DNA from 2 places in the Terrabacter sp. 2RAF25 genome. Region 2 is predicted to be linked to the other one. Evidence: predicted binding sites of a transcription regulator. Region 2 holds the regulator's gene; the other holds the start of a gene.

Region 1 (14,374 bases), on a different contig from region 2:
AGGCGGCGACCGTGATGGTGGCGCGCCACGGGGGTGAGGTGCCCTGCACGCCCGAGGAGCTCCTCGCCCTGCCGGGGGTCGGCGCCTACACGGCCGCCGCGGTGTCCTGCTTCGCCTTCGGCATCCCTGAGGTCGTCGTCGACACGAACGTGCGACGCGTGCTCGCGCGCACCCTCGAGGGCAAGGCCTTCCCGAACCCGACCCTCAACCGTGCCGAGACGCTCCTCGCGGCCGAGTCGATGCCGGCCGAGCGCGACACCGCCAACACGTGGAACGTCGCCGTGATGGAGCTCGGCGCGCTCGTCTGCGTGGCCCGTGGCCCGCGCTGTGACGACTGCCCCGTCGCCGACCTCTGCGCCTGGAACGTCTCGGGCAGGCCGGCCTACGACGGACCGCCGCGCAGGGGGCAGGCGTGGCACGGCACCGACCGCCAGGTCCGTGGCGAGCTGCTGCGACGGCTGCGGGAGGCGCACGACGCGGTGCCGTTCGCGACTCTCGAGGACTCGGCCGACGACCGTGCGCAGGTCATGCGCTGCCTCGACTCGCTCGTGGCCGACGGCCTCGTCGAACCGCTCTCCCGGCGCCGCTTCCGCCTCCCCGCCTGAGCCCCCAACCACTTGACCCGTTCGGTCGCGAGGACCACCCGCGTAGCTCCCCCTCCCCGTCGAGTGCCCACTTCCCGACATGGTTCCGGGGCGCCAGGAACTGCGCTCTCGACGTGTCGGGGTGCCTTCCCCCAACGTCGAGTGCCCACTTCCCGCCCGGGTCAGACGTTGCCGAGCACGATCGTCACGTCGACGGCGAGCACCACGCGCTCGGGGTTGGGGCGCGGCTGCCGGTAGCGGACGGCATACCGCTCCTCGGCGTCGGTGACCGCGGCCGGGTCGTCGAGGAGGCGGGCGGTGCCCTCGAGCGACAGCCAGTGCCGGCCGTCGACCTGGCACAGCACCGCCGAGCAGCCGGCCAGGGCGTTGCGCGCCTTGCGGCTGCCGCGGCTCGTGATCACCCGCGCGACGGACGTTGCCGGGTCCCAGGTGAAGCCCACGGGAACGACGTGGGGGCGGCCATTCGGGCGGAGGGTCGTCAGGGTCGCCAGGTGTCGGACGGTGAGGAAGTCGAGTGCCTCGGGGGAGAGGTCGTCGGGTCGGGTGCCCACGTCGGTGCCGTCGCGGTTCAGACGAGGAGGCTGAGCAGCATGACGAGCGCGAAGCCGACGACGGAGATGACCGTCTCCATCACGGACCACGACTTGATCGTCTCCCCCACGGTCAGGCCGAAGTACTCCTTGACGAGCCAGAACCCGGCGTCGTTGACGTGGCTGAAGAAGAGCGAGCCGCAGCCGATCGCGAGCACCAGCAGCGCGAGGTGGCTCGTCGTGAGCGTCGACGCGAGCGGGCCGACGATGCCGGCCGCCGTGATCGTGGCGACGGTGGCGGACCCGGTGCCGAGGCGGATGAGGACCGCGACGAGCCAGCCCAGCAGCAGCACGGAGATGTTCACGCCGGTGGCCCAGTCCTTGATGACGTCACCGACGCCGGCGTCGACGAGCGTCTGCTTGAAGCCGCCACCGGCAGCCACGATGAGGATGATGCCGGCGATGCCCGGCAGGCTGGCGCCGAAGCTGTCGCTGACCTGCATCCGGGTCATGCCGGAGGCCAGGCCGAGCCGGAAGTAGCAGAAGATGACGGCGATGAGCAGCGCCACGACGGGAGTTCCGAAGACGTCGATGACCTTGCGCACCCCAGCGTTCTCGTCGGTCACGAGCAGCTTGGTGATCGCATCCACGAGCATGAGCAGGACCGGGAGCGTGATGGCGATGATCGCGGAGCCGAAGCCGACCCGCCGGCGCCCCGGCGCGAGAGGCGCGTCCAGCTCGTCGAGGTCGGTGAACCGGCCGCTTCCGCCTCGCCCTTCAGAACGGGCGCCGGAGCGAACGTCAGAACCCGGTCCACGCCCTCGATCGGCTCGTGCGGTCCCGCCGGTCCCGCCGGTCCCGACGGTCCCGCCCGTCCCGACGGAGCTCGCGCCAGCCCCCACCGCCACCGGGACGCCCGCCGGCGCCTCGACGTACTTGGGCACCCACTGGTCGACGAAGCGGGCGAGCACCGGCCCGGCGACGATGACGGTCGGGATGGCGATGATGATGCCGTAGAGCAGGGTGCGGCCCAGGTCGGCGTTGAGCAGGCCGATGGCGGTCAGCGGGCCCGGGTGGGGCGGCACCAGCCCGTGCAGCACCGAGAGACCGGCAAGCGCCGGGATGCCGACCTTCATGACGGACAGACCGGTCTTGCGGGCCACGAGGATGACGACCGGCACGAGGAGGACGACGCCGACCTCGAAGAAGAGCGGCAGGCCGAGGATCGCCGCGATCGCCGCCATCATCCACGGCAGGCCGTTCTGGCCGACGCGGCCGACGAGGGTCGACACGATCCGGTTGGCGCCGCCCGAGTCCTCGAGCATCTTTCCGATCATGGCGCCCAGCGCGATGAGCACGCCCACCGAGCCCGTCGTCGAGCCGAATCCCTTGATGAAGCTGTCGACGATGTCGCCGGGTGGCATGGTCGCGACGGCGCCGAGCACCGCGGACCCGAGCATGAGCGAGAGGAAGGGATGCAGCTTCACGACGGTGATGAGCAGGACGACGGCGAGGATGCCGAGGACGCACGCGGCCACGAGCTGACCGTTGCCGGCGTACGGCGCGTCGGCGCTGCGCGCCACCGTGGGAAGCAGGCCTGAACGGTGGTTCGGGGCGAGGGCGGTCGTCAGGGTCGGTGCCAGGGCGGAGAGCATCATGACTGGTGGTCCTTCCGTAGGTCGAGAGCCCGCAGGGCCCGGTCGAGCACCTCGGCGGCGCTCCCCTCGTTGACGACGTTGACGCCCGGCTCGTCGGGCTCGAGAGGTTCGAGGGTGGCGAGCTGGCTGGGCAGCAGCGACGGCGGCATGTAGTGCCCGGGCCGGTGCTCCATGCGGTCCTGGATCACCTCGCTCGGTGCCTCCATGTGGAGGAAGCGCACGTGCGGGCGGCCCCGGCGGAGCAGATCCCGGTAGACCCGGCGCAGCGCGGAGCAGGTGACCACCGCGGACTCGCCAGCGGCCTCCTTGCCGCTGATCCAGTCGCCGATGGACTCGAGCCACGGCCAGCGGTCGTCGTCGGTGAGCGGCCGGCCGGACGCCATCTTCGCGACATTGGCCTCGGAGTGGAAGGCGTCGCCCTCGGCGAACTCCCAGCGCATGACCGTCGAGATGCCCTTGGCGACCGTCGTCTTGCCACTGCCGCTCACACCCATCACGATCACGACGTCAGGTGCCGTCGCGTCTCGGGCCGTGTCGGGCTCTTGCTCGGGGTCAGGGTCGGGCACGCCTCGAACGTACTCCGTTGAACCAGCGCAGACGCGTCTGTAGGGTCGCTCTTTGTGCCCGATCCCCCCAGACCGTCGTGAACACCTTCTGGGTGCTCGTGCGGGCCGGGTTCCGGCGGCACTCGACCTACCGCCTGGCGCTGCTCGCGGGCATGACGACGAACTCCGTCTTCGGCATCATCCGGGCCTCGATCCTGCTGGCGGCGCTGACGTCCGCGAACGCCTCCATCGGTGGCTACGACAGGCCGACGACGATCGCCTTCGTGTGGTGGGGCCAGGCACTGCTCGGCGCCGTCAACCTCTGGGGCTTCGCCGAGGTCAAGGACCGGGTGCGGTCCGGGGACATCGCGGTCGACTTCCTGCGGCCGATCGACCCCCAGTTCGCTTACCTCGCAGGTGATCTCGGAAGAGCAGGCATCAACCTGGTCGGTCGAGGGCTGCCCGCCCTGCTGCTCGGGGCTCTGCTCTTCGACATGGCGTGGCCCCCCTCAGCGGTCAGCTGGGCGGTGGGGGCCGTGTCGGTCGGGCTGGCCGTCGTCGTCGCCTTCTCCGGCAACTTCGTCATCAACCTGCTGGCGTTCTGGCTCATCGAGATCCGTGGCATCACGCTGCTCTGGATGATCACGGGCGGGCTGTTGTGCGGCCTCTATCTGCCCGTGCCGTGGTTCCCCGACTGGCTGCGCACGCTGGCGCAGTGGTCGCCGTTCCCGTCCATGTTGCAGAACCCCATCGACATCCTGGCCGGCCGCGTCGTCGGCGCCGACATCGCGTCTGCCGTTGCGGTGCAGGTCTTCTGGGCGATCGTGCTGCTCGCGCTCGGCCAGGTCGTGCTGCGTGCCGGCCGCCGCCGACTGGAGGTGCAGGGTGGCTGACTCGCGTCCTTCGCTGTCGCAGCGGTTGCGGCCGTACCGGGTGCTCCTCGCGTCGCGCGCCCGCGCCCAGATGCAGTACCGCGCCTCCTTCGTCACCGACATCCTGGGGACCGTCGGGGTGGGGCTCGCCGAGTTCGCCGAGGTGTGGGTCATCTTCCACAACGTCACGTTCCTCGGCGGGCTCGACTTCAACGCGGCCCTGCTCGTCTTCGCGCTGTCCAACCTCGCCTTCTCGCTGGCCGACATGTTTGTCGGCCACCTCGACCAGCTGCCGGTCTACATCCGCGCCGGGCAGGTGGACGCCTTCTACGTCAGGCCGCTCCCGCTGCTCGCCCAGCTGATGACGAGCGAGCTGTCGATGCGACGGATCGGCCGGCTGTCCGTCGCCCTGGTCGCCCTCGTGGTGTCACTGACGACGGGCTCCGTCGAGTGGTCGCCGACGAAGGTGCTGCTCATCGTGCTCACGGTCGTCAGCGGCACCGCGATCTTCGCCGCCCTCTTCACGGCCGCCGGAGGGCTGCAGTTCTTTCTCGTGGACGGCTCGGAGTTCACCAACGCGTTCACCTACGGCGGGTCGTATGCCGCCCAGCAGAGCCAGCAGGTCTTCCCCGGCCCGCTCCGGATCTTCTGGACCTTCGTCGTCCCCACGGCCTTCGTGGCCTACCTTCCTGCGGTCGCGATCCTCGACCTGCCCGGAGACCACCTCGCGCCCCAGTGGCTCGCCTGGTTCACGCCCCTGGCTGCGCTGCTCGCGTGGGGCATCGCCGGGCTGTGCTGGAGACTCGGGACCCGTCACTACCAAGGAGCCGGCGGATGAGCATCATCGAGACCCGTGACCTCGTGCGCGACTTCAAGAAGACCCGCGCCGTCGACCGCATGACCTTCACGGTCGAGCCGGGCGAGTCGGTCGGCTACATCGGGGCGAACGGCGCCGGCAAGTCGACGACCATCAAGATGCTGACCGGCATCCTCAAACCCACGTCCGGCCATGTGCGCACGTGCGGCCTGGACCCGATGCGCGAGCGCATCGCCGTGGCGCGCCGGGTCGGAGTCGTGTTCGGGCAGCGGTCCCAGCTCTGGTGGGACCTGCCCCTCCGCGACTCCTTCTCGATCCTGGCCGCGATCCACAGCCTCGACCAGCAGGAGGCGCGGGCGCGCACCGACATGCTCGTCGAGCAGCTCGAGATGGGGTCGCAGCTCGGGACCCCCGTGCGTTCCCTGTCGCTCGGGCAGCGCATGCGCGCCGAGATCGCAGCCGCGCTGCTGCACTCGCCCGACCTGCTCATCCTCGACGAGCCGACGATCGGACTCGACGTGCTGTCCAAGCAGCGCCTGCGCGAGTTCCTCGTGGCCGAGCGCCGAGAGCGCGGCACCACGCTGCTGCTGACGACGCACGACATGGGCGACATCGAGCGGCTCTGCGACCGGGTGCTCGTCGTCGACCGCGGACGGCTCGCCTTCGACGGCACCCTGACCGGACTGGCTGCGACCGTGGGGGCGCAGCGCATCCTCGTCATCGACCTCGCGCAACCGACACCCGACCTCGACGACATCCCTCGCGCCCGGCTGCTCGGCAGCGAGTCCGACGGGCTGCGCCAGCGGCTCGCCTTCGACTCCGAGGCGACGACCGCCGCGGCCGTGCTGGCGCAGGTCTCGGCCCGGCACGAGGTGCGCGACCTCACCATCGAGGAACCCGACATCGAGGACGTCGTGCGTCGCATCTACGCCGCGTCCGGCCGCAGCTGAGCCCCGCAGCTGAGCCCCGCAGTTGAGCACCGCAGTTGAGCACCGCGAGGGTCAGAGGGTGCGGAGCATCCGGGTGTTGCCGAGGGTGTTGGGCTTGACCCGTTCGAGGTCGAGGAACTCGGCGACGCCTTCGTCGTAGGACCGCAGCAGCTCGGCGTAGACGTCCATCGGCACGGCCTGCCCCTCGATGGCCTCGAACCCGTGTCGCACGAAGAAGTCGGTCTCGAAGGTGAGGCAGAAGAGGCGCTCGACCCCGATCTCGCGGGCGTCCTCGACGAGAGCCTCGAGCAGCCGGCCGCCGAGTCCGGTGCCGAGCATCTCGGGCGCGACCGCGAGGGTGCGGATCTCGGCGAGGTCCTCCCACATGACGTGGAGCGCGCCGCAGCCGACGACCCGCCCGTCGAGCTCGGCGACCCGGAACTCCTGGAGGCTCTCGAAGTAGGTGACCGCCTCCTTGCTGACGAGCACCCGACGCTCGGCGAGCGGGGCCACGAGGGCCCGGATGTCGCGTACGTCGGACGTGCGCGCCCGTCGCAGGACGGGCGTGGAGGCGTACGCGTTCGGCTCGTTCGTCACGTCGCTCACGTCAGGTTCCCGTCGCGGAACTGCGCGAACAGCCGCCGGGCCTCGTTGCCGAGCACGACGATCGACTGCGCGCCTGCCGTGCCGAAGGCGCCCTTGGCGACGCCGCGGCCGACCTCGAGTGGGCTCACCTGGTGCAGCCCGGCCGTGAACGTGAGGATCTGCTCGGCGGTCAGGTTGCTCTTGCCGACCTTGCTGAAGCTGGTCAGCGCCGACGGGATCGCGATCGGGCCGGCGAGCTTCGCCTTGACGGCAGCCGCGAGGATCACCTCGCCCTGGTGACGTGAGCGGCCGAAGTCGCCGTCAGGCAGGGTTTTTCGCTCACGGGCGTAGGCCAGCGCCTGCTTGCCGGTGAGGGTCTGCGGGCCGGCCTTGATGACCATGTTGCGGGCGTGCGAGGCGACGACGGTCTTCGGGATGACGATCGGGATGCCGCCCTGCTCGTCGACGATCTTCGTGAAGCCGGTGAAGCCCAGCACGACGTAGCCCTCGACCGGCAGGCCGGTGACGTTGCGGACGGTGCTCACCTGCGCCTTCGGGCCGCCGAACACCATGGCGGAGTTGATTTTCCCCCTGCCGCCGGTCGAGAGGGGCACGTAGAGATCACGGGCGATCCCCATGACGCCGCCGCCCCCGTTGCCGTCGATGCCGATGACCTGGAGCACGTCGGCGCGCGTGCGCTCGAGCGGCTGGCCCGGGCGCGCGTCGGACCCGATCGCCAGCACCCAGCGCGGCCCCGGGCCGAGGCTCGGCTTCTCGACGCCCAGCGACGGCCACCAGCCGCCGACGACCTTCCAGGTCGGCCCGACGGCGAGCGTGACGTCGTCGCCGGAGGTGACCACGGCGACGGGGGTGCCCATCCACGAGCCGACCTCGGCCCTCGCGTCCAGGGTGCCCGTCGCCGCCCTGCGACCCTTGAGCGCGGCAGCTGCGGTGGGCGAGGCCGTACGCGTGAGGTCACCCCCCGCGTACACGGTGCGCACCAGCGCGGCGAGGGACGCGGGTGCGCCGACGATCTGTGGACCTTTCTGTGCCGGGGCGTCGGACGTCGTGCCCGAGGTCGCGCTCGACGTCCTTCGGGACGCTGAGCCCGCGGACGGCGTGGACGGGCCCGACGTGCACGCGCCGAGCGTGAGCGCCACCGCCGCCGTGGCCCAGCCCGCGCGCACCGCGAACGAGCGTCGTGAACGCACCGGACGGCATACGTCGTCGGCGCGCCCGCGGTCGGCGGGGCGGTGCTCTGAAGTCACCGCCCCACCGTAGACGACCTGTTCACGCGACGCGGGAGGCCGTCCGGACGAGGGACCGGGAGGCCAGCACCGACGCAAGCACCACGGCCCCGGCGATGGCCGAGGTCACGACGAACCGCAACACCAGTCCGCTGTCGAGCCTGCTCTGGAAGGGCAGCATGAGGACCACGACGAAGCCTGCGGAGAGCGCGATCGTCACGGCCAGTGGGAGCGCCACCTCGAGCGCCCGGGCCCGGTGCAGCGACCGCTCGCCGGTGCCGGCGAGGGCGAGGGCGCGGTACTGCTCGCGCTGGTCGAGCACTCGCGCGGCCTGCACCACGCCCGTCGACGTCGCCCCGACGATGGTGATGATGACCAGCGTGACGAGGGCTCCGGTGCCGAGGTCGGCCGCGAGATAGCGCTCGAGCGGCGACCCCGGCTCGTCGATCTGCGCCAGGCTCGTGAAGCCGACGACGACGACGGCCAGGCCCAGCGCGCCCACCGCGCGCCAGGTGCTCTTGGGGTCGTCGGCGATCCGACGAGCCGCAAGCAGGGTCGCCGCCGTCGGGGCGACGCGGGCCGCGAGCCGGCCGGCCACCATGACGACCCATGGTCCGACCGCGTTGACCGCGAGGATCATCGCGCCGAGCACGAGCACGATGGTCATCCGCTGCGGCTCCTTCATCGGGGTGATGACGAGGACCCAGGCAGCGCCGGCTGCCAGGGCGACGAGGACGCGCAGCAGGCTGAGCCGCTTCGGGCTCGTCCGGGCCGCGACGCCGAGCGGGCTGATCGCGACCCGCGCCAGGCTCGACGCGCCCGACACGACCGCCACGACGACGACGGCCGCGACGACGGCGAGCGTCTGCCACAGCGGCAGCACGAGCTCGCGCAGCTCGAACACGCGGCCCTGGAAGCTGAGCCGGGCCACGAGGGGGAGCACGGCGAGGTAGAGCACGACGCCCGTCAGCGCACCGACGACGGCCTGGGCCGCCGCCTCGGCCAGCGTCATGACGGTGACCTGTCCCGACGTCGCACCGGCGAGCCGGAGCGCGGCCAGGCGCTGGTCGCGCCGGGCGATCGCGAGACGTGCGGCCACGCCACCGAGGGTGAGGATCGGGATGACCATGCACGTCGTCGCGATCCACGCGAGCGTGACGTAGAGGTTGCCGAGTGCCGCCTCGTCGCTGAGGTGTCCCTCGAGGCCGCCCGGCGGCAGGGGGTTGCGCGCCTCGAAGGCCTGGAGTCCGGCGACGCAGACGAGCAGGGCAGCCGTCGCCACCGCGAACGAGACGACCGCGAGGATCCCGGGAACCCGGTTCTCGGCCGCGTCCGCCCGACGCAGCCGCCACCACAGCGTGCCAGCGGCCTTCATCGAGCCACCTCCGACGCCATACCGTCGGTGCGGTCGACGTTGTGCCCGACGCTCTGTCCGACACTCTGCCCGACGCCGTGGTCGACGATCCTGCCGTCACGTACGTGCACGATGCCCCGGCACCAGGCGGCGACGTTCTCGTCGTGCGTCACGACGACCAGCGAGGCCCCGGTGTGGGCCGTCAGCTCGGTCAGGTGGCGCATGACCTCGGCGCTCGTCGCCTGGTCGAGCGCGCCGGTCGGCTCGTCGGCGAAGACCACACCGGGCCGCGCGACGAGCGCCCTGGCGATCGCGACGCGCTGGGCCTGGCCGCCCGACAGCTCACCCGGTCGGCGCTTCTCGAAGCCGGACAGCCCGAGCGGCGCGAACAGGGCTGCAGCCCGGGCCGTTGCCTGGGAACGGGAGGTTCCGTCCAGCATGAGCGGGAGGGCGACGTTCTCGATCGCGGGGAGCTCGGGCAGGAGCATGCCCTGCTGGAAGACGAAGCCGAAGTCCTTGCGGCGCAGTACCGTTCGCTCGCGGTCCGACATCCGCGCGATGTCGCGGCCACGCCAGAGCACCTGGCCGCCGGTCGGCCTGAGGATGCCGGCCAGCACGTGCAGCAGCGTCGTCTTGCCCGAGCCGGACGGGCCCATCACGGCAAGGCTCTCGCCTGAGCGGAGGGTGAGGTCCACCCCGCCGAGGGCCGGTGGGCCGGCCGGAGCGCCCCTGCCGGCCTTGCCGTAGGTCATGACGAGGTCGCGCGCCACGAGTCCGGTGGTGGATCCGGTGGCGGGTCCTCCGACGGGGTCGCCCGCGAGGTCGTTGTCGGGGTCGCCCGCGAGGTCGCTGTCGAGGTCGCTGGCGAGGTCGCTGTCGAGTGATGGGCTGGGTGAGTTGCGGGGTGAGGTGTCGCTCATGGGGACCACCTTCGCGGCGCACGCCCCCGTGCCACATCGGACCGGGGTCGGCTCCGCCGGCGCGCGAGTACGACCCCGGTATGACACCCGGCCAGACGGCATACGCCCTCGGGGTCGTCGATCGTGTCTCCGGATCGTGTCTCGGGCACGACGAAGGGGTCGGGGACCGTGGTCCCCGACCCCTTCGGCCGGTCAGTCCTGCTGAATCGTGCTCTGTGCGGTCAGCGGTCGGTGCCGGTCAATCCGGAGTCCGGGTAGACCTGGTCGTCGGGCACCGTCGACGGGCCTGCCGTCACGTTGACACCGAGTGCCTCGTCGAGAGCAGCACCCTCGGGAAGCTCCGGCAGGTCGTCGGCCGGCCGGTGCGCGTCGGGGTGGGCCATGTCGGAGAAGGTGAACTTCTCCTCCTTGCCCTCGCCCTCCGTGTCGATCTTGATGTACTGACCCGACGTGAACTCGGCGAAGAGGATCTTCTCCGAGAGGGCGTCCTCGATCTCGCGCTGGATGGTGCGGCGCAGTGGGCGCGCACCGAGCACGGGGTCGTAGCCCTTCTTGGCGAGCAGGTCCTTGGCCGCGGGCGTGAGCTCGATGCCCATGTCCTTGTCCTTGAGCCGCTTGTCGAGCTTGGCGATCTCGAGGTCGACGATCTGCGTGATCTCCGCCTTGTTGAGGTGCGGGAACACGATGGTGTCGTCGACGCGGTTGAGGAACTCGGGCCGAAAGTGCTGCTTGAGCTCGTCGGTGACCTTGGCCTTCATCCGCTCGTAGTCGGTGCGGCTGTCGGGCCCGGACGAGAAGCCCATGTTGGCCTTGGAGATGTCCCTCGTGCCGAGGTTGGTCGTCATGATGATGACGGTGTTCTTGAAGTCGACCATCCGACCCTGCGAGTCGGTGAGGCGGCCGTCCTCGAGCACCTGCAGCAGCGAGTTGAAGATCTCCGGGTGGGCCTTCTCGACCTCGTCGAAGAGCACGACGGAGAACGGCTTGCGGCGCACCTTCTCGGTGAGCTGGCCGCCCTCCTCGTAACCCACGTAGCCGGGAGGCGAACCGAACAGGCGGCTCACCGTGTGCTTCTCGGAGTACTCGGACATGTCGAGCTGGATCAGCGCGTCCTCGCTGCCGAAGAGGAACTCGGCGAGCGTCTTGGCGAGCTCGGTCTTACCGACACCGGTGGGGCCGGCGAAGATGAACGAGCCACCGGGGCGGCGCGGGTCCTTGAGGCCGGCACGGGTGCGGCGGATCGCCTGGGACAGCGCCTTGACGGCGTCGTCCATGCCGACGATGCGCTTGTGCAGCTCGTCCTCCATGTGGAGCAGCCGGCTCGACTCCTCCTCGGTCAGCTTGAACACCGGGATGCCGGTGCTGGCAGCCAGGACCTCGGCGATGAGCTCCTCGTCGACCTCGGCCACGACGTCCATGTCGCCCGACTTCCACTGGGCCTCACGGGCGGCCTTCTCCTGACGGAGGCGCTTCTCGTCGTCGCGGACGCGGGCCGCACGCTCGAAGTCCTGGCCGTCGATGGCCGACTCCTTCTCGCGCACGAGCGCAGCGATCTTCTCGTCGAACTCGCGGAGGTCCGGCGGAGCGGTCATGCGGCGGATGCGCAGTCGCGCGCCGGCCTCGTCGATGAGGTCGATGGCCTTGTCGGGCAGGAAGCGGTCGTTGACGTAGCGGTCGGCCATGTTGGCCGCCGCGACGAGCGCCCCGTCGGTGATCGTCACGCGGTGGTGCGCCTCGTAGCGGTCGCGCAGGCCCTTGAGGATCTCGATGGCGTGCGGCAGCGTCGGCTCCTGCACCTGGATCGGCTGGAAGCGCCGCTCGAGGGCCGAGTCCTTCTCGATGTGCTTGCGGTACTCGTCGAGCGTCGTCGCACCGATTGTCTGCAGCTCGCCACGGGCGAGCATCGGCTTGAGGATCGACGCGGCGTCGATGGCGCCCTCGGCGGCACCCGCACCGACGAGCGTGTGGATCTCGTCGATGAAGATGATGATGTCGCCGCGGGTGCGGATCTCCTTGAGGACCTTCTTGAGCCGCTCCTCGAAGTCACCGCGGTAGCGGCTGCCGGCCACGAGCGAGCCGAGGTCGAGGGTGTAGAGCTGCTTGTCCTTGAGCGTCTCGGGCACCTCGCCCTTGACGATGTCCTGGGCCAGGCCCTCGACGACGGCGGTCTTGCCGACGCCGGGCTCGCCGATGAGGACGGGGTTGTTCTTCGTGCGGCGGGACAGCACCTGCATGACCCGCTCGATCTCCTTCTCACGCCCGATGACCGGGTCGAGCTTGCCCTCGCGGGCAGCCTGCGTGAGGTTGCGACCGAACTGGTCGAGCACGAGGGAGCCCGCGGGCGTGCCCTCGGTCTGGCCCTGGCCGACACCGGCGCCGGCCTTCTCGCCGCTCTGGCCACCCTGGTAGCCGGAGAGCAGCTGGATGACCTGCTGACGCACCTTGTTGAGCTCGGCGCCGAGCTTGACGAGCACCTGGGCGGCAACGCCCTCGCCCTCGCGGATGAGGCCGAGCAGGATGTGCTCGGTGCCGATGTAGCTGTGGCCGAGCTGGAGTGCCTCGCGCAGCGAGTACTCGAGAACCTTCTTCGCGCGAGGCGTGAAGGGGATGTGGCCGGTCGGGGCCTGCTGCCCCTGGCCGATGATCTCCTGGACCTGGGCCCGGACCGCTTCGAGCGAGATGTCGAGCGACTCGAGGGCCTTCGCGGCGACGCCTTCGCCTTCGTGGATCAGACCCAGGAGGATGTGCTCGGTCCCGATGTAGTTGTGGTTGAGCAGGCGTGCTTCCTCCTGCGCGAGGACAACCACCCTCCGGGCCCTGTCGGTGAACCGTTCGAACATGTTCTTCTCCTGACTGATCGAGAGACATCTCGATGCTATCCGTGCCCGCTGTGGACGAGCACAACCCGACCAACGCGAGCCGTGCTCGTCCTGTTCCCATCCTGAGCGTGATCGGCTCAGGTTCCGCCTCTGTTCGCCGTGGGCGGACAGAACGGGTGCGCGCCCTACTCAGGAAGACGGCATACGGCCCGCCCCCGTTCGGATCGAGGTGGACGTACCCGCCCATCCCGACGACGTATGCCGCCTGCCCCCTCACGCCGACACCGCCAGGTCGCCGGGGCGGCCGGGGAAGTGTCGGCGCCACTCGTCGCGAAGGCGGGGGACCGGCATACCTGCTCGGCGCATCGCCTTCGTGATCCTGGCCAGCGTGTTGGCCGGCGTCGAGTAGAGGTCGCGCGACACGATCACGAGGCGGCGGATGCGCTCGTCGTCGAGCACCTCGTCGCGGCCGATGTCGGAGAGCCACTGCTGGTCGGACTCGGCGTGCTGACGACCGTCGTACTCGATGATGAGCGGGAACGGCAGGTAGGACAGGTCGTAGCGTCGGAGCAGTGCGCCGTCGTGATCGTGGACCCGGTGGTCGATCTCGGGCTCGGGAAGTCCGGCGAGCACGATCAGCAGGCGTAGCCGCGTCTCCATCGCGGAGTCGACTCCCGCGCGGACAAGGGAAGCGGCGCGGCGGGCCAGGTGCGAATAGGGCCCGGACTTGGCGCTCGCCCTCGAGACAAGCTCGGCCGAGGTCGTGCGCTTGTGGCGGACGAGCGAGTCGCCGAGCACCACGAGGTCGACGAGCGTCAGGCAGTGCGCCATGTCGAGGAAGGTCTGGGCCGGCGATGTGATGCGCAACCCACCCCAGGTCATCACCTGCTGCCCGACCTTGCGACGATGACCGACCAGTCCCGCACCCTTGACGCGGATCCGCGGCGAGGTGACGTGCACGTTCGGATCAGCGGGCACGATCCCGCCGAGAAGGCGAGCAGCGGTCTGGTGCGACACGTAGCTCCCCGGCTCGGCGACCAACAGACCGGCCTCTGCGAGCGTGGCCACGGTTACCGACGCCTGCCTCGAGACGTGGACCCCGTGAAAGAGCGTGCGGTAGCCGCGGCGGAGCTGCCCGTCGGACAGGTGCCGAGCAGCGGAGCGGAGGAAGGGCTTGCCGTCGTCCGGTGTCATGGGCAGACGATCCAGCACTCCGGGTCGCGCGCGCTCCCGTCCTCCACAGCCCGACGGTTTGGGGCCGTGGCGCTGGTTCTGGCGGGGCTGGGGGGCCGGGGGCGACGGTTTGGGGGCCGTGGCGCGGGAAGGTGCGCGGTTGGGGGCCTGCCCGCGACGGTTTGGGGGCCGTGGCGCCGGATGGAGTTTGGTCAGGGGCGGGTGGTGGTCGCGAACCGTTCGTGCAGGGCCTTGACCTCGGCCTCGAGCTCGGGGGCCGGGCCATCGACGACTGCGTCGGGAACGACGTCACGGATGGA
Region 2 (14,374 bases):
CGAGGACGAGTACGACCACGCCCCAGACGGTTCCGCTGCATCGGCCGAGTCCGAAGGTGTCGCCCTCGCCGAGGAGGACACCATGGCCGCGACGCTGCTCGCCGACCTGCAGCGCCTGCAGGCCGAGTACGTCAACTACAAGAAGCGCGTCGACCGCGACCGTGAGGTCATTCGCCACTCGGCGGTCGGCAGCGTCGTCGAGTCGCTGCTGCCGGTGCTCGACGACATCCACATGGCCCGGCAGGCCGGCGACCTCTCCGGGGGTCCCTTCGCGGCCATCGCCGACAAGCTCGAGGCGACGCTCGGCCGCTACGGCGTCGAGCGCCTCGGCGAGGCCGGCCAGGAGTTCGACCCGAAGGTGCACGAGGCCCTCATGCACGTCGAGGCCGAGCTGCCCGAGGGGGCGACGGGCACCACCGTCGTCCAGGTGCTCCAGCCGGGCTACCGCATCGGTGACCGGCTCGTCCGCGCCGCGCGGGTGTCGGTTGCCGACCCGGCCTGACACGTCCGCCGCCGGGCTGCACGCGCAGCCCGGCGGCATACCCGATGATGGGAGCAGGGTGAAGCCCACCGAGACCAAGGAGGTGCGCCATGGCTAGCCAGGACTGGTTCGAGAAGGACTTCTACGGCATCCTCGGCGTGCCCCAGGACGCCGACGCGGCGACGATCAAGAAGACCTACCGCAAGCTCGCCCGCACGATGCACCCCGACCACAACGTCGGTGACGCCAAGGCGGAGGAGCGCTTCAAGGAGATCGGCGAGGCGTATGCCGTCCTGTCCGACCCCGAGCAGCGCCGCGAGTACGACGCCATCCGTGCCATGTCGCACGGCGGCGCCCGCTTCACGGCGGGTGGCCCCGGCGGCGGCGGCGCCGGCTTCGAGGACATCTTCTCCGCGTTCGGGGGTCCGGGCGGTCCCGGCGGACAGCGCGTGCGCTTCAACACCGGCGGTGCCGGCGGCCAGCCGAACCTCGAGGACATCCTCGGGCAGATGTTCGGTGGCGGAGCGGGCGCGCCCGGTGCGGGCTACGGCGGCTACGGCGCCCCCGCAGGGCCTCGTGCCGGTGCCGACGTGCAGGCCAGCACGCGCATCGGTTTCCGCGACGCGGTCGAGGGCTCGACCGTCTCGCTCAGCTCTCCCGATCTCGGCCGCGTCAACGCCCGCATCCCCGCCGGTGTCAAGGACGGCCAGCGGATCCGCCTGCGCGGCAAGGGCCGTCAGGGCGACCCCGGCGCTCCGGCCGGTGACCTCATCCTCACGGTGGCCGTCGACAAGCACCCCGTGTTCGGTCGCGACGGCGACAACCTGACGATCGACCTGCCGGTCACCTTCGCCGAGGCCGCCCTAGGCGCGACCGTGGCGGTGCCGACGCTGGACGGCGGCCAGGTCAAGGTGAAGGTGGCTGCGGGCACCCCGAGCGGCCGCGTGCTGCGGCTCAAGGGACGAGGCGTCAAGCGCGGCGACCACACCGGCGACCTGCTCGCCAAGGTGCAGGTCGTCGTGCCGCAGCGGCTCACCGACGAGGCCCGCGAGGCCGTCGAGAAGATGGCGGCGGCCGAGAGCGGCCACGACCCACGGGCCGAGCTGTTCGAGCGCGCCCGCGCCTGACGGCATACGCCCCGGGTGACCGTGGGCGACGACTGACGACCGACGACTGGCGACCGAGATGGAGGTGACGAGGATGGCTCGCAGGAGCGCCAGGCCCGGTGGGCACGACGACGACGCACCCGTCTTCGTCATCTCCGTCGCGGCCGAGCTGGCCGGCATGCACGCGCAGACCCTGCGCCAGTACGACCGGCTCGGCCTCGTCTCGCCCTCACGCACCCGCGGCGGCGGTCGGCGCTACAGCACGCGCGACGTCGCTCTGCTGCGCGAGGTCCAGCGGCTCTCCCACGAGGGTGTCTCGCTGGCCGGCATCCAGCGCATCCTCGACCTCGAGAACCACGTGAGCGCGCTCCAGTCCCGGGTCGACGAGCTCACCGCCGAGGTGTCCGCGACCCGGGCAGCGCTCGCGGCGGGGGTCTCGGGCACCCGGGTCTTCGCCGTCGGGCCCAGGGGTGAGGTCGTGGCGGTGCGCCCGGGTCAGCGGCCGCCGCGCACGCCGGCTTCGCAGGCGCTCGTGGTCTGGCGCCCGGAGCGCTAGGCGGGGCCCGACCGCCGGCCGCACGGCAGCCCGGCTCGAGGCCGCCGCGATGACGGTGCCGTGTGCAACACTGTGCCAGCCTCGAGCAGACGGGGTGTCATCACCGCTTGATGCCGCCGGAGGCAGTTGCGTGTTCCATTTTCCGGAGGTCGTGTGACCCCTCACCACCCTGACGGTGACGCCGTGGACGGTGTCACGGGGGCCGAGTTCGGCGTGCCCGTTTCGCGCTCGGCCGAGATGCAGGAGCTCTTCCTCCGCACCGACTGGTCCACCACGTCGCTGGGGCCGGTCGAGACCTGGCCCGCGAACCTCCGCTCCATCGCCGACATCTGCCTGTCGTCGGGCTTTCCCATGCTCGTGTGCTGGGGTCCCGAGCTGGCCATGGTCTACAACGACGGCTACCGCACCCTGCTCGGACGGAGCAAGCACCCTGCGGCCTTCGGCCGGCCCGTGGCACAGGTCTGGCCCGAGGTCTGGGACGTCATCGGCCCCATGTTCGACGGCGTCCTCGACGGCGGGCCGGCGACCTGGGTCGAGGACGAGCTGCTCGTCGTCGACCGCTCCGGCTTCCTCGAGGAGGCCTACTTCACGTGGTCCTACGGCGCCATCCACGACGCTGAGGGCAACGTCGCCGGCATCCTCAACGTCGCCGTCGAGACCACCGACAAGGTGTTGGCAGTGCGCCGGGCCGGTGCCGCGCTCGAGCTGTTCCAGTCGCTCACCAGCGGTCCGGCGCCGGAGACCCGGGAGCAGGTGCGCGACCGCGCCCTGGCGGTGCTCCGCGCGCGCACGGCGGACCACCTCGACGCCGACCTGGTCTGGACGGAGGGCGACGCCGGCGTCGCCGCCACGGAGCCGTCAGCGGTCGGTGCCGACCTCGTCGTCCACGTCGTCCCCGTCCTCGAACCCGGGTCGGCAGAACCCGCCGCGCTGCTGCGGCTGGACGCCAACCCACGCCGCCCCTGGGACGCGCAGCTGCAGGCATACGCCGAGCTCTGCGCCTCGCACGTCGCGATGGCCCTGAGCGGGGTCCGCCGACGCGCAGACGACCGGCAGCGCGAGGAGGCCCTCGCCGAGCTCGACGTCGCGAAGTCCGACTTCTTCGCCAACGTCAGCCACGAGCTGCGCACGCCGCTCGCCCTCATCGCCGGACCGGTCCAGGACGCCCTCGTCTCGGACGGCCTCGACCACGACACGCGTCGTCGGTTCGAGATGATCGCCCGCAACACCGACCGACTCACCGGCCTCGTCGACCGCATCCTCGACCTCACTCGTGTCGAGGCCGGCGCCGTCGAGCCGCACTGGGTCGCCGTCGACGTCATGACCGTGACCAGCGGCATCGCCGCCAACTTCCGTCCCGCGATCGAGCGGATGGGACTCGAGTTCGCCGTCGAGTGCGACGACCTCGGGCGTGAGGCGCACGTCGACCTCGACATGTTCGAACGCATCGTGCTCAACCTGCTGTCCAACGCGCTCAAGTTCACGCCACGCGGCCGCATCGGGCTGCGCCTCACGGGCGACAGCCGTGGCTACGAGGTGTCGGTGAGCGACACCGGCATCGGCATCCCCGAGAAGGACCGCGAGCACGTCTTCGACCGGTTCCGGCAGCTCGCCGGCAGCGACGACCGACGCTCGCGCGAGGGCGCCGGCATCGGGCTGTCCATCGTCCGCCAGCTCGTCGGGCTGCTCGGTGGCAGCATCAGCCTGCACTCCGCGGAGGGGCAGGGGAGCACCTTCTCGGTCCGTCTGCCGTGGGGGGTGCCCCCGACCCGCACCGCCAGCCGTCCCTCGATCACCCCGCGGACGGCACAGTCGTTCATCAGTGAGGCCGCGGCATGGGACGGGCCCGGTCCGGACGACGACGAGGCTGGGCCGCCCGAGCGGCACGAGGGGCCCGAGCAGGCCGCACGCGCCGGTGCCGGCGAGCCGGCCGTCGCGGTTCGCCCGACCCTCCTCGTGGTCGAGGACAACCCTGACATGCGCGAGCACGTCACCCGCCACCTCCGTGACGACTACGTGGTCGTCACGGCCCGCGACGGCGTCGAGGCCCTCGCGCTCATGCGCGCCCAGCCGCCCGCGATCGTGCTCGCCGACGTCATGATGCCGCGCATGGACGGCCTGGCGCTCGTGAAGGAGGTCCGCGACGACCCCGCGCTGCGCGACCTGCCGGTCGTCCTGCTCTCGGCCCGCGCGGGCGTCGAGGCGAGCACGATCGGGCTCACCATGGGCGCCGACGACTACGTCGTCAAGCCCTTCCACCCCGCCGAGCTACGGGCCCGGCTGGCCGCCAACCTCGCTCGCTCGAGGTCACGCTCGCGCGACGCCGCCTGGCTGCGGGCCATCATCGGCGCCATCCGTGAGCCGCTCATCGTCGCCGACGCCGAGGGCACCGTGGTCGAGCTCAACGACGCCTTCACGCGCGACTACGGCTGGTCGCTCGCCGACGGCCCGTTCTCACCGCCCTACCCGTGGTGGATCCCGGCCGGCGAGGCGCCCTCCGAGCACGAGGCGCATGCGCGGCGGGTCGAGCTGCTCCAGACCGGGCAGCCCTTCCTCGACGAGCACTACCGCATCCGCCGGCGGGGCGGAGGAGAGGCCTGGGTGCACACCCGGGCCGCCAGCGTTCCCGAGACGGCTGACCACGCCGGCTTCGTCCTCGGGGTGGCCCGCGACGAGACCCGCGAGCGCGAGGCCCGGATGCGCCGCGAGCTCGCAGGTCGGGTCGCCGTCGACCTCGCTGCCGCCGAGAGCCTCGACCAGGCCCTCGCCACCGCCGTCACCGGGTTCACGGTCCTCTTCGATGGCGAGGTGACGCTGCGAGTGGCCGACGACAAGGGGGCCGTCGTCGTGCTGTCCCCTCGAGGTCGGGTCCAGCCGTCGGACCTCGACGACGCCGTGCGCGCCGGTCTCGAGTCGGGGCCGCACGGCCACGACGCCCTCGTCGGCGACAAGCGTGAAGGCCTGCTGCTCCTGCCCACCTCGCAGGACTCCGAGTGTCGCGCGTGGGTGCAGTTCGACGAGCCACGCATCGTCGGCAGCGACGAGCTGATCGTCGGCGACCTGCTCGCCCAGACCCTGGGCCAGGCCGTCGACCGGGTCGTCAGTCGTCGGCAGCGGTCGGAGAAGGAGCACCAGCTCGAGCAGGCCATCGAGAGCCATCGGCTCATCGGGCACGCGGTCGGCGTGCTCATCGAGCGCCACCGCATCACGGCCAAGCAGGCGTTCGAGATGCTCCGGCAGGCCTCGCTCAGCCGCAACATCAAGCTGCGCGAGATCGCCGCTCGCGTCGTCGAGAGCGGACAGGACCCCGACTCCGCCTGACCGGCAGAAGCGGGCCGCCGAGCGTCAGCGCAGGGGCTGGTCGCCCCGCAGTGCCCCGAGCACCCGGGTGAGCAGCCCGGGTCGGGGGGCGTCGGGGACGGGCCGGCCGGGCTTCTGCTGCCCCCTGGCCGTCGAACGCCTCCGGGTGTCCGCGCCCGCGACGCCGCCCTCGAGGGTCGTGACCAGCGACTCGAGGGTCGCGTCGACGTCCGCGATGTCGTAGCCGCGCTGCAGCGACGTGGTCGTGAAGCGCACGTCACGCACCCGCGACGCGAGCCCTGCAGGGGAGGCCCCGGTCCGCAGCGCAACGACGACCTCGTCGATGAACCTGTCGACCTCGGCCATGTCGTAGCCCTGGCGGAGCTGGGTCGAGCCGAACCGGGCCTTGGTCAGCTCGGTCACGAGGCGGGCGGGGTCCATGGTCCCGAGCGTAAGGTCAGCAGCGTGCGCGGGTGCGCGTGACGGCATACGGCACCGGCGTGGCGCGCTCGAAGTTGAGCGGAATACACTCAACTTGCCACCGGTTGTCTCGAGTGATCCCCACCCCGCACGAGGAGAACGCATGGACCTACAGCTGACCAACAAGGCTCAGGAGGCCTTCGCCCAGGCCGCGACCACCGCGACCGGCAAGCACCACCCGAACATCGAGCCGGCTCACCTGCTGCTCGCGTTGGCAGCCCAGAGCGGCACCACCACTCCTGCCCTCCTGGCGGCGGGCGGCTCGAGCGTCGCCGCCGCCACCGCCGCGGCCGAGCGAGTGATGTCCTCCCTGCCCCAGGTGAGCGGCGTCGCCCAGCAGCCCCAGCTCTCCCCGGCGTCCCTGCGGGCGATCCAGCAGGCCCAGCAGTACATGACGTCGATGGGCGACTCGTACGTCTCCACCGACCACGTGCTCCTCGCCCTCGCGCGCACCGGCCAGTTCGAACTCGACGCCGACGCCGTCGAGAAGGCGATCCCCGGGCTGCGCGGCGGTCGCCCCGTCACCTCCGACAACCCCGAGGGCACGTTCGAGGCGCTCGCGAAGTACGGCACCGACCTCACGGCCCGCGCCCGCGACGGCAAGCTCGACCCCGTCATCGGCCGTGACGCCGAGATCCGGCGCGTCGTGCAGGTGCTCAGCCGCCGCACGAAGAACAACCCCGTGCTCATCGGCGAGCCCGGCGTCGGCAAGACGGCCGTCGTCGAGGGCCTCGCCCAGCGCATCGTCGAGGGCGACGTGCCCGAGAGCCTGCGCGACAAGACGCTCTACAGCCTCGACCTCGGCTCGATGCTCGCCGGCGCGAAGTACCGCGGCGAGTTCGAGGAGCGGCTCAAGGCCGTGCTCGAGGAGATCCAGGGCAGCGACGGGCAGATCGTTACCTTCATCGACGAGATCCACACCGTCGTCGGCGCGGGTGCCGGCGGCGAGGGCGCCATGGACGCCGGCAACATGCTCAAGCCCATGCTCGCCCGCGGTGAGCTGCGCCTCGTCGGCGCGACGACGCTCGACGAGTACCGCAAGCACATCGAGAAGGACGCCGCGCTCGAGCGCCGCTTCCAGCAGGTCTTCGTCGGCGAGCCGTCGGTCGAGGACACCATCGCCATCCTGCGCGGTCTCAAGGAGCGCTACGAGGCCCACCACAAGGTGACCATCGCCGACTCCGCCCTCGTTGCGGCCGCGAGCCTGTCCGACCGCTACATCTCGGGCCGCCAGCTGCCCGACAAGGCCATCGACCTGATCGACGAGGCCGCGTCGCGCCTGCGCATGGAGATCGACTCGAGCCCCGTCGAGATCGACGAGCTGCGCCGCGCCGTCGACCGCCTCAAGATGGAGGAGTTCGCGCTGGAGCAGGAGACCGACGCCGGGTCCCGCGAGCGCCTCGAGCGGCTGCGCAAGGACCTCGCCGACCGCAGCGAGGAGCTCGCGGCGCTCAATGCGCGGTGGGAGGCCGAGAAGTCGGGCCTCAACGCCGTCGGCGACCTCAAGGCCCGCGTCGACGACCTGCGCACCCAGGCCGACCGCCTGCAGCGCGAGGGAGACCTCGGGGCGGCCTCGAAGATCCTCTACGGCGACATCCCGACGCTCGAGAAGGAGCTCGCCTCCGCCCAGGAGCGCGAGGCGGCCGCGACGGCCTCCGACGAGGGGCCGATGGTCAAGGAGGAGGTCGGCGCCGACGACATCGCCGACGTCATCTCGGCCTGGACCGGCATCCCCGCCGGACGGCTCATGGAGGGCGAGTCCGAGAAGCTGCTGCACATGGAGCAGCACATCGGGGGCCGGCTCATCGGACAGGCCGACGCCGTGCGCGCCGTGTCCGACGCGGTGCGACGCACCCGTGCAGGCGTGTCCGACCCCGACCGCCCGACGGGCAGCTTCCTGTTCCTCGGCCCGACCGGCGTCGGCAAGACCGAGCTCGCCAAGAGCCTCGCCGACTTCCTCTTCGACGACGAGCGCGCCATGGTGCGCATCGACATGTCGGAGTACTCCGAGCGTCACTCGGTCGCGCGCCTCATCGGTGCCCCGCCGGGTTACGTGGGCTACGAGGAGGGTGGCCAGCTCACCGAGGCCGTACGCCGTCGGCCCTACTCGGTCATCCTGCTCGACGAGGTCGAGAAGGCCCACCCCGAGACCTTCGACATCCTGCTCCAGGTGCTCGACGACGGTCGTCTCACCGACGGTCAGGGCCGCACCGTCGACTTCCGCAACGTCATCCTCGTGCTGACCTCCAACCTCGGATCGCAGTTCCTCACCGACCCGACGCTGGGCCCCGAGGCGCGACGCGAGTCGGTCATGGGTGTCGTGCGGTCGGCGTTCAAGCCCGAGTTCCTCAACCGTCTCGACGAGGTCGTCGTCTTCGACGCCCTGAGCCGCGACGACCTCGCCCACATCGTCGACCTGCAGGTGCGCGCCTTCGGGGCGCGGCTGTCCGACCGCCGGATCACCCTCGAGGTGACCGACGCTGCCCGCCAGTGGCTCGCCGAGCGGGGCTACGACCCGGCCTACGGTGCCCGGCCCCTGCGTCGGCTCGTGCAGCGCGAGATCGGCGACCGGCTCGCACGCGGCCTGCTCTCGGGCGACGTGCGCGACGGGTCGACCGTCACGGTCGGTGTCGACGAGGCCGGCGAGCAGCTCACGCTCGGCTGAACACCTCTGCGGCCCAACCGAACTCGCGTGCCGCTTCCACGTTGTCCGCGCGGTCGTCGGTGAACCACACCTCGTGGCGGGCCAGCTCGCGCCCGAAGTCACCCTCGATCGCGCGGTGGGCGGCGGCATACGCGAGGGGGTCGGGCTTGGCGACGCCGAAGTCGGCGGTGTTGAGCAGCCCGTCGAAGAGCCGCGTCAGGCCGAGCAGCTCGAGCTCGGCGGGCACGTGGTCGGTGCCGTTGGTGAACACGTAGGTGCGGTGGCCCGCCGACCGCAGGGTCTCGAGCCGCTCGACGGTCTCGTCGATGACGGTGCCCCGGTTGGCGCGCCACCGCTCCATGTGGTCACGGACCCGATGGGGCTCGGCGGCGGCGTCCTCGAGCGCGGCGCAGATGGCGGCATACCAGTCGTCGAACGTCTGCCGCCCCGTGATCGTCGGCGTCAACAGGTCGCTGTGGAACGCCGTTGCCGCGACGTGGCCCGGGGGCAGGCTCAGCGCGGCCTCGATGGCCGCGCTGGGGTCGCCCGGCGCGAAGTCGCGCACGACACCGTCCAGGTCGAAGACGTATGCCGTGTGCCCGGTCACGCCGTCGTGTCGCGGTGCGCGCGCTCGTCGATGCGGTCGGTGCTGCCGGGCTTGTCGGACCCGGCGGTCGAGCGGCCGTCGTCCGCCCACGAGGCCGTGCCGTCGGCCACGCTGCCCTCGGCCCGACCGGTGACGACGTCGGCACGCGACGGCCCCTCGCGCTCGCGCCACTCGGCCTCACGACGCGCGAGCTCGGCCTCACGCGTGTCGAGGCCCTCGTGGCGTGCGGCCAGCTCGCTCTCGCGGCGACGCAGGTCGTCGTCGCGCAGGCCGGCCTCCTCGAAGCGGCGCTCGTGCTCGAGGCGGGCGGTCTCGGCGCTCTCCTCGACCTCACCGATGCGGGCCGAGGCACGCTCCTCACGGCGCAGGCGCGCACGCCGACGTGCCGAGGCGGACAGCAGGGCCCAGCCGAGTGCGAAGAGCAGCACGGCGATGGCGCCGTACAGCACGAGCTCGAGCGGCGAGGCGTCTCGAGACAACCCGAAGGCAGTGACCGTGACGGGACCGGCCGCCGCGCGGGTCGCCAGGTAGGCGGCGACGCCGGCTCCGGCGCCCGCCAGCAGCAGGATGACTCCGAGCAGGGCCATGGGTGGTGCTCCTTCGTCAAGGGGCGGGGTTCTCCCGCCGTGAACGTCCCCGACCCTAGCCATACCCACATTCGCCTGGCGGTCCGAGAACAGGACGGCGCGCTCGGTTAGCCTGACCCCCATGCGCTCCACGGGAAAGCTCGCCGCCGCCGTCCTCTCGGCGCTGTGCGCCGTCACCGTGGCGTCCTGCTCGAGCAACGGCGGCGACGCGGCGCCGGGGCAGACCCAGCTCTCGCCGGCCCAGCGACTCGCGGCCGCCAAGGCCAAGGTCGACGCCGCGACCTCCGTGCACCTCAAGCTCGCCAGCGCCAACGTGCCGCAGGGCGCGAGCGGCGTCGTGTCGGCCGACGGCTGGGGCAAGCACCCGCCGGCGTTCAAGGGCACCTTCAAGGTGACGCTCAAGGGCATCCAGGCCGACGCCGACATCACCTCGGTCGACGGCAAGGTCTACGCGAAGCTGCCGCTCATCCCCGGCACCAACGAGATCGACCCCAAACAGTTCAACCTGCCCGACCCCGCGGTGCTCTTCTCCACCGACAAGGGCCTCACCACCCTGCTCACCGCCACCAGCGCGCCCACGGCCGGCGCGCAGGTGCGCCAGGGCTCCGAGGTGCTGACGACGATCAAGGGCACGGTGCCGGGCAAGGCCGTGACCGACCTCTTCCTCATCGGCGACAGCAGCGGGTCGTTCACGGCAACCTACGGCCTCACCGACTCCCAGGAGCTGCGCCAGGTCGCGATCGCGGGCCCGTTCTTCGGCGCCGGCTCGTCGTCGACCTACACCCTCACGCTCGACCAGTACGGCCAGCCCGTCACGATCACCAAGCCCTGACGCGGTGACGCAGCCCGCCGGCACCCACCGGCTCGCCCTCCTCTCGGCCGCTGCCGCGGCCGTGGCCCTCGCCGCGGCCGACACCTACGTCGTCGTCCTCGCGCTGACCGACATGATGGCCGGGGTGGGCATCGGCATCGACGCCCTCCAGCGTGCGACGCCGATCATCTCCGGCTTCCTGCTCGGCTACATCGCGGTGCTGCCCCTCATCGGCCGGCTCTCCGACCTGCTCGACCGTCGCCGCATCCTGCTCGGGTGTCTCGTCGTGTTCGTGCTCGGCTCGGCGGTCACCGCGCTCGCGGTCGAGATGCCGGTACTCGTGACCGGGCGCGTGCTCCAGGGCATCGGGGGCGGAGGGCTCGTGCCCGCCACGCTCGCGCTCGTGGCCGACCTGTGGCCCCCCGACAGGCGCGGCACCCCGCTCGGGGTCGTGGGTGCCGTGCAGGAGCTCGGCTCGGTGCTAGGGCCCGTGCTCGGCGCGATCGTGCTCGCGTGGTCCGGATGGCGGGCGATCTTCTGGCTCAACGTCGCCGCCGCCCTCATCCTGTATGCCGTCATCCACCTCCTCGGGGCACGTGGGCACTCGCCCGGGGCCGTAGAGGAGGGGCCTGCTCGGGCCCGGGGTGGGCTCGCACGGGCCCGCACTGCGGTGGCCGCGGTGCTGGCAGTGCTCGGTCTCGGCGTGACCGGGCTGGCGCTCGCGGCGCCCGAGTCACTCGTCACCGACGTCGCCCTCGGCGGTCCGTTCGTCCCGTTCGCGGGCCAGTCGCGGGTGCTGACGCCGATCGGGGTCACCGGTCTCGGGCTGCTCGTCGTCGTGGCCGTCCTGACCGCGCCGCGCTGGTGGGCGGTGTTGCGCCGGGCCGACCTCTTCGGGGCGCTGCTCGTCGCCGTCGCGCTGGGCAGCCTCGTGCTGACGTTCGCGTCGTCCGACCCCGAGAAGGAGGTCGTCGGCCCGCTCGGCTACACCCTGCTGCCGCTGGGGGCTCTCGCTCTCGTCGTCCTCGCGTGGTGGCACCGCACGGCCGCGGACCCCATCGTGCCCCGGGGCATCGTCGGGGGGCGTGGCCTGCGCTCCCTCGCGGTCAGCCTCCTCGTCGGCGCCGCCCTCGTCGCCGTCGTGGTCGACGTGCCGCTGCTGGCCCGCCTCACCGACAGCTACGACGAGACCGGCGCCGCCCTCGTCCTCGTCCGGTTCCTGCTCGCGGTCCCGGTCGGGGCGCTGCTCGGCGGCTGGTCGCTGCACCGGCTCGGCGACGGCTCCGCCTCCGCCGCCGGGCTCCTGCTCGCGGGCGGCGGCATGCTCGTGATGTCGCGGTGGACCCTCGACTCGGTCGGTGACACCCTGCCCGCCACCGTGGTGCTCGTCGTCGTCGGCTTCGGCATGGGGCTGGCCCTGGCGCCCGTCAACAACGCAGCCCTGGCCGACTCGCCGGCCCACGCGCACGGGGTGGCGAGCTCGCTCGTCGTCGTGGCCCGCATGGTCGGCATGGTCGTCGGCCTGGCCCTGCTCACCTCCATCGGCCTCAGCCGCTACTACGACGCCGTGCGGCGGCTCCCCGACCCGCTCGACACCGACGCCCTCATCGGCGCCGGCGTGGTCCAGGTGCAGACGGTCTTCCTCGGCGGCGCCCTGGCCGCCCTCGCCGGCGCGGCGGTCGCCCTCACGCTCGGGGTGCGCCGCCGCGATCACCGCGAGGCACTGCGCGACGTCGACAGTCCCCGCTTCGTCGGTCTCTGACCGGAGCGTCCTGCGCGTCTGCCGGCTCGCGAACGCGGCCCCATCGTGCGCCCTGGGGCTCGTGCCCTGGGCTCGAGCGGTGGAGCTCACGCGGCGGAGCTCAGGCCGTGGAGCTCAGACGGTGGCGCGCCGGGCCTGGACCTCGGCGAGCAGCTCACGCACCTCGTCGGCGACGACGTCGGTCGCCTCCCACGGCAGCATGTGGCCGGCCGTGGGCAGCTCGGTGAAGGTCGCGTGCGGCAGGGCGACGCGCAGGGCCCGTGCCCGCGCCACCGGCATGAGCGGGTCGAGCCGTCCGGCGATGATCCCGACCCGGACCCGCGTGAGGGCGGCGAAGCCGGCCTGCTGGTCGGTGACGAGCAGCGCTCCGTAGAACGCGCCGAAGGTCGCGAGCTTCGTCGAGGCGACCTGCGCGCGAGCCGCCTCGACCGCCGTCGGGTCGGGGTCCTCACCGAAGAGGCCGCCCACGAGCGCCCGGATGCGACCCTGACCGCCGGGCGGCAGGGGCATCCCGCGGGCTGCGAGCCGCATGACGGCCGCCTCGCCGACGCGCTCGCCGAGGGCGACGCCCGAGGACGCGGTGCCGACGAGGAGCGCGGCCCTCACGCGGGACCCGAAGAGGTCGGGGCGCTGCTCGGCGAGGGCCATGACCGTCATGCCGCCCATCGAGTGCCCGGCGAGGACCACGGGGGAGGCAGGGGGCACGACGGCACGGAGCACGACGTCGAGGTCGCGGCCGGTGTGCTCCACCGACACCGACGCGATCTCGGCGCGACGCAGCCCGATCGTGGAGCGGCCGTGCCCGCGCTGGTCCCAGGCCACGACCCGCGCCGGCTCGTCGGCGAGCGCCTCGACGACCGGGAGCCAGCTCTCGTGGTTGACGGCCCAGCCGTGCGCCAGCACCACCGTCGGCGCGTCGGGCGCGAGGTCCGGGTCGGCCCAGCAGTGGACCGACAGCACTGCTCCGTCGGGGGTGACGATGCCGCGGAGGTCGTGGCGCCTCACGCCCGACCCTCCTCGACCTCGAAGACGACCGGCGCGTGGTCGGACGCGCCCTTGCCCTTGCGCTCCTCACGGTCGATGGCCGCCCCGACGACCCGGCCGGCGAGGGCGGGGGAGCAGAGAGCGAAGTCGATCCGCATGCCCTGCCGCTTCTGGAAGCGCAGCTGGGTGTAGTCCCAGTAGGTGAAGGTGCCGGGCTCGCTGGTGTGGGGACGCACCACGTCGCTGTACCCGGCGTCGACGACGGCCTGGAACGCTGCGCGCTCGCGCGGTGACGTGTGGGTCCGGCCCTCGTAGTAGGGCACGCTCCAGACGTCGGCGTCGGTCGGCGCGATGTTCCAGTCGCCGAGCAGGGCGACCTGCGCGTCGGGGTCGTCGGCCAGCCAGGTGCGGCCGGCGGCGGCGAGCGCGTCGAGCCAGCCGAGCTTGTAGTCGAGGTGCGGGTCGTCGAGCGCGCGGCCGTTGGGGATGTAGAGCGACCACACGCGTACGCCACCACAGACGGCCCCGATGGCACGGGCCTCGGGCCCAACGGGCTCACCCCAGCCGGGCATCCCGTCGAAGCCCACGCGTACGTCGTCGATGCCCACCCGCGAGGCGATGGCGACACCGTTCCACTGGCTCAGGCCGTGGTGGGCCACCTCGTAGCCGAGGGCCTCGAAACGGTCGAGAGGGAACTGGTCCGCGCGGGCCTTGGTCTCCTGGATCGCGAGCACGTCGACGTCGGTTCGCTCCAGCCAGGCGGCGACCCGGTCGATGCGGGAGCGGATGGAGTTGACGTTCCAGGTGGCGATTCGCACAGTCGGCCACCCTAGACCGCCCTGCCGACGCGGTGTGCCTAGGGTGAGCCGCATGCCTGCCGACCCGACGACGACCACCCGCACACGACCCACGGCCCTCGTGACAGGGGCCAGCGCCGGAATCGGCCGTGAGTTCGCGCGCCAGCTCGGGGCCACGCAGCACGACCTGGTGCTTGTCGCTCGGGACGCCGCCAGGCTCGAGGCCCTCGCCACCGACCTGCGCCGTGACCACGCCGTC

Evidence for each region. Region 2 encodes HspR, which represses chaperone genes until heat shock. Its sites were predicted from a motif close to AAGTTGAGTCNNNNNGACTCAACTT; they were not measured.
Region 1: the regulator HspR is predicted to act here: its motif matches at 13,001-13,025, upstream of AB4091_RS15315 (ATP-dependent Clp protease ATP-binding subunit).

Annotation. Positions count from the first base shown of each region.
Region 1 covers NZ_JBFRGJ010000006.1:35,805-50,178, forward strand. Annotated here, with positions in the region: gene AB4091_RS15260 (A/G-specific adenine glycosylase) at 1-605, shown strand, start outside; gene AB4091_RS15265 (PPOX class F420-dependent oxidoreductase) at 767-1,156, opposite strand; gene AB4091_RS15270 (GntT/GntP/DsdX family permease) at 1,174-2,790, opposite strand; gene AB4091_RS15275 (gluconokinase) at 2,790-3,287, opposite strand; gene AB4091_RS15280 (ABC transporter permease) at 3,437-4,231, shown strand; gene AB4091_RS15285 (ABC transporter permease) at 4,224-5,048, shown strand; gene AB4091_RS15290 (ABC transporter ATP-binding protein) at 5,045-5,977, shown strand; gene AB4091_RS15295 (amino-acid N-acetyltransferase) at 6,029-6,553, opposite strand; gene AB4091_RS15300 (LCP family protein) at 6,559-7,809, opposite strand; gene AB4091_RS15305 (FtsX-like permease family protein) at 7,832-9,163, opposite strand; gene AB4091_RS15310 (ABC transporter ATP-binding protein) at 9,160-10,062, opposite strand; gene AB4091_RS15315 (ATP-dependent Clp protease ATP-binding subunit) at 10,284-12,902, opposite strand; gene AB4091_RS15320 (hypothetical protein) at 13,155-14,075, opposite strand; gene AB4091_RS15325 (nucleoside deaminase) at 14,267-14,374, opposite strand, start outside.
Region 2 covers NZ_JBFRGJ010000014.1:7,698-22,071, forward strand. Annotated here, with positions in the region: gene AB4091_RS21285 (nucleotide exchange factor GrpE) at 1-502, shown strand, start outside; gene AB4091_RS21290 (DnaJ C-terminal domain-containing protein) at 592-1,608, shown strand; gene AB4091_RS21295 (heat shock protein transcriptional repressor HspR) at 1,682-2,143, shown strand; gene AB4091_RS21300 (ATP-binding protein) at 2,327-5,464, shown strand; gene AB4091_RS21305 (DivIVA domain-containing protein) at 5,489-5,884, opposite strand; gene clpB (ATP-dependent chaperone ClpB) at 6,027-8,588, shown strand; gene AB4091_RS21315 (HAD family hydrolase) at 8,575-9,174, opposite strand; gene AB4091_RS21320 (hypothetical protein) at 9,171-9,761, opposite strand; gene AB4091_RS21325 (LppX_LprAFG lipoprotein) at 9,883-10,593, shown strand; gene AB4091_RS21330 (MFS transporter) at 10,598-12,334, shown strand; gene AB4091_RS21335 (alpha/beta fold hydrolase) at 12,449-13,339, opposite strand; gene AB4091_RS21340 (exodeoxyribonuclease III) at 13,336-14,136, opposite strand; gene AB4091_RS21345 (SDR family NAD(P)-dependent oxidoreductase) at 14,189-14,374, shown strand, end outside.